2 regions of the Lysinibacillus pakistanensis genome follow, and region 2 is predicted to be linked to the other one. Evidence: riboswitches for the same ligand, from Rfam matches in the RefSeq annotation. Region 2 holds a riboswitch; the other holds the start of a gene.
The links. A riboswitch is a leader RNA that binds a small molecule or an ion and turns the genes downstream of it on or off. The one in region 2 is predicted to bind cobalamin.
Positions count from the first base shown of each region.

Region 1: linked by a shared signal. The riboswitch ahead of QNH24_RS03050 (ABC transporter substrate-binding protein) and the one ahead of QNH24_RS12400 (ABC transporter substrate-binding protein) in region 2 are both predicted to bind cobalamin.

Region 1 is NZ_CP126101.1:625,828-628,035, reverse strand. It holds gene QNH24_RS03055 (FecCD family ABC transporter permease) at 1-200, opposite strand, end outside; gene QNH24_RS03050 (ABC transporter substrate-binding protein) at 197-1,159, opposite strand; cobalamin riboswitch at 1,362-1,546, opposite strand; gene QNH24_RS03045 (acyl-CoA dehydrogenase family protein) at 1,857-2,208, opposite strand, start outside.
Region 2 is NZ_CP126101.1:2,527,021-2,529,228, forward strand. It holds gene QNH24_RS12395 (elongation factor G) at 1-539, opposite strand, end outside; cobalamin riboswitch at 785-971, shown strand; gene QNH24_RS12400 (ABC transporter substrate-binding protein) at 1,156-2,151, shown strand; gene QNH24_RS12405 (precorrin-3B methylase) at 2,202-2,208, shown strand, end outside.

The sequences.
Region 1 (2,208 bases), 1.9 Mb from region 2:
GCTAGTGAAGCTCCTACAAGCCCTGCTAGGAAAACTCGCGGCAGACGAATTTTCCAAAAAATATTGGCAGCCGTTTCATCAGCTGCTTTATTCCACAATACTTCTAGCGGAATATGAACAGAGCCTATAGCAGCGCCACACCAGATGCTAATGATAAGGAGCGTAATGGCTGTTACATAGGCTGTGACTATTTTACTCACTTAAACGCCTCTGGGTAGATGGCTTTCGCTAACTCTTCAAGACCCTCACCTAAACGTGGTCCTTGACGACTTGTTGTATTCTCATCTACCTGAACAATGGCTTTATTTTTTACTGCATTAATTGTGTCAAAGCCAGCACGCTGTGGTAGCTTTGTTAAAATATCAGGTACATAATGATATGTCACCACGATGACATCTGGATTTTTTGCAATAATTTGTTCGGAACTGATTTCATACCAATCTGCTGTATCTGCTGCAACATTTTCAGCATGAATCATATTTAACATTTCATTCATAAATGTATCTTTACCAGCTGTAAATATATGTGGCTCATCAGATGTTTCTACAAAGACTTTCTTTGGCTTCACATCCTTAATTTTTGCTAGAACCTCTTCTACTTTTGTCTTCATATCTTTAATTATTTTCTCGGCCTCAGGTAATTTCCCAGTTGCACGACCTAGCTGTTCAATTGTTGTGTAAATTTCATTAAAGTCCTTTGCATTTGTTACCACAAAAACCTTTAAACCGGCAGATTCAAGCTGTTCAATGGCCCCTGCAGAAAATGTCATACTCGAATTATGAGCAAACACGATATCTGGTTTTAAAGCAATAATTTGCTCAATATTATATTCCATGCCACCAACTTTTTGTTTTTCAGTTGCCTCTGCAGGATAATCATCATTATCGGTAACACCCACAATTTCATTGTTTAAGCCAAGAGCAAATAAAATCTCTGTATTACTTGGAATAAGAGAAACTATTTTTTCAGGAGGTGACTCCAGCGTAATTTCCTTGCCAACAGCATCTGTTATCGTCATTGGGAATGTTGCTTTGTCTACTTGTGTAGTTTCTTGCTGCTCAGAAGATGCCGGCTTTTCATTTTTCGCTCCTTCTCCACAGGCAGCAAGTAAGCCAATTGCTAAAAATGCGGAAAGTCCTAATTTCCAAAATTTCATCATATGAATCCTCCTAGTATATAAGTGCGTAAATTTTTACGAATTATTTTGCTGATAGATTAGTAATCGACGAAATTTATAAGTTTATCGCCCATTTTTTCAAATTTATCGACATCTTCCATACAAAACAAATACCCCTCATCCAAAGTGAGGGGTAATAATGCACAAAAATACGCAAAATCCTCCACCCTATCCTCGTAGGTTGTAACGTGTCTCTATAAAGGCAGGTCTCCTGGCTCGTGCTCCATACATTTTTTCAAGCCTTCCCGAAAAACTTTCAGTGGCGTACATTGAAAAAACTAGCACATACAGTGGCGGGACCGCATCGGAATATCACCGATTTCCCTTTTCACTTTACATAAGTAAAGAACCTTTATAATATTCAGTTGATTTTATTATACATGAAAACAAAAAAAGTCGCCTACCATCTAGACGACTTCTCCTTTAATCAATTATGCCTCGGCATAATTGCGTTCGGAATCGGCTTTGTGCTTACACAAAGAACTCCTTTTCGATTCCGTGACATCCGCCAGAGGCTTTGGGCCAACACGATGTTGGTCACTCAGGCGTTTTCACAGGATGTGAAGATCTTAGCCTGAGTTCCTCTATTTCAGCGGGTGTTTGGACATCCTCTGAAAAGTAGCTTAAATTCGGATTCATCTCACCACCTATAGAGGTGGGAAACTTCTGCTGAAAGAAGTTAAAGGATATCTGCAAAATACTGAACTGTTTTCATCGGCGCCCCTAGTTCTCTTAATGCCCATGTATGCTCTAAATAAATATCTGCCAGCTTTTCATATTTACCACCGACTCTGTGAGCCCATTCCACAGCTACAACACTTTCATACATATGCGCCATTTTTTCTGCTACCGCTTTTGCCTCTAAAGTTTTCGTTGCTTCATCCAAAGAGCTAAACGTATGCAATGTCGATTTCAATTGCACTAATTGTTCCACTACTAATTGGCTTAGGGTGCTGTTAGCTACCTTAGCTAAGCGTTCCTCCATAATACGTACAAACAACTTATGAGCTTGGAACTTATCTACTAAACGA
Region 2 (2,208 bases):
TCCAAAAGATTGTCATCACGTTCAGCTAGCCATTCCATTATGTTAGAAGGAATATAATCCGAATGGAACATTTCATTTACTAGTAGTACATCCTTAGAGCAATCTTTTTGAAGCTGTGCCATAACATTATCCACTGCTGCACCTTCACGATCAATTTTATTGATAAAAAAGAAGGTTGGAATATGATACTGACGTAATAGGTGCCAGACTGTTTCCGTATGCCCCTGTAAGCCCTCAACTGCACTAATCACAATGATGGCATAATCCATAACACGAATCGCACGCTCCATCTCAGGGGAGAAGTCGATGTGTCCAGGTGTATCGATTAATGTATAGGTATCGTTGCCAATTGTCATCCGACCTTGCTCAGCAAAAATTGTGATGCCACGTTGACGCTCCAACTCATGATTATCCAGAAATGTATCCTGATGATCCACCCGCCCACGAGCCTGAATACTTTTTGTATGAAATAATAATTGCTCTGAGAATGTTGTTTTTCCTGCATCCACATGAGCAAGGACTCCAATAGTTTTATGCATAAAATAATCCTCGTTTCTCTAAATCCGTCCATTTCATTGTAACAGAATTTTGTTGAATTCAAGAAATATGAATATGTCATAATTGTGCTCCAAATCAAATGATTATGAAAAATTATTAATGTAAAATAGTTCTCGATTATGTAAGAATAGTGCTATAATTATAAAAATAATTAGTAAATGGATTTTTTTGTGAGATTGCGAATGGAAATTTCTTTTGCTAGTCTATCAATAATATTTATAACAAACAATAATACCTTTATATTGGTGCAAATGGCCTTAGTCATTTGCTTAAAAGGGAAATCGGTGCAAATCCGATGCTGTCCCGCAACTGTAAATGGGGAGTCTATACAAAATGCCACTGTAATGACAATATGGGAAGGCGTATAGATGATGAACCTAAGCCAGGATACCTGCCAATATTATTCTTTACTTTAACCACGAGGATGGGGATAGTGAATCAGGTCAAAAGCCATTATTTCACTATGCGAACCTCTTGGAAACAAGGGGATTTTTTTATGCCCTTTTTCAATTTGTTACACAGTACATAACAAAAACATGGTAGCAAAGAAGTCAACGGATTTCTTACTATATATTTAACATCAAAGGAGAAAAGGACATGAAGAAATGGAACAGCATGTGGCTTGTCTTTGCACTTGCATTGATGGCTATTTTAGGAGCATGTAGTGCGAAGGAAGATAAAGAATCAGCGGCACAAGGGGAGAAGGTTGAACCATCACAAGCGGCAACGGCAGAAGTAACGATTGACAATAATGGGACAACACAGGTTTATAAAGAAGCACCCAAAAAAGCAATTAGCTTAAACCAACATGTGACAGAAATTATGCTAGCTTTAGGCTTAGAGGATTCAATGGTTGGTACAGCCTATTTAGATGATAAAATTTATGAGCCTTTCCAAGCTGCTTACGATAAAGTGCCTGTATTAGCTGACCAATATCCTACAAAGGAACAGGTTATTGATGCAGAGGCAGACTTTTTATATGGAGGATGGAAAAGCGCCTTTAGTGAAAAAGGTGTTGGTACTCCTGAAGAGCTTGAGGCATTAGGAATTCACACATATCTACATACAGCCTCCAATATGACAAAGCCAACTTTAGAGAATATATTCATAGATATTCGTAATATCGCAAAAATATTCCGTGTCGAAGATCGTGGAGAAGCTTTGATTGATCAAATGACAAAAGATGTAGATAATATTCGTGCCAAATTGCCACAGGATGGCAAAGAGCTACCTGTTTTAGTTTTTGATAGCGGTGATAAGGAAGTCTTTACAGCAGCGCAAAACTTTATGAATGAGTTGGTAACGATTGCAGGGGGCAAAAACATTTTTAGTGACGTGGAGTCAGGTTGGACAACTGTTTCAAAGGAAGATGCAGTTGCGCGTAATCCAGAGGTGATAGTTGTCATTGATTATGGAGAGACATCTGCTGAGGAAAAAATTAATTTCTTAAAGAATGACCCAGCATTAAAAGAAACAGAAGCTGTGAAAAACGAACGTTTTGTTATTTTACCACTATCTGCAGCATCTGAAGGAGTCCGTGCCGCAGATGCAATTCAAATTTTGGCAAAAGGCTTTTACCCAGATAACTTTTAAAATTTGAGCTAGCTTTTTGCTGGCTCCTTTTTCATAAGGAGATATCATACATGAATG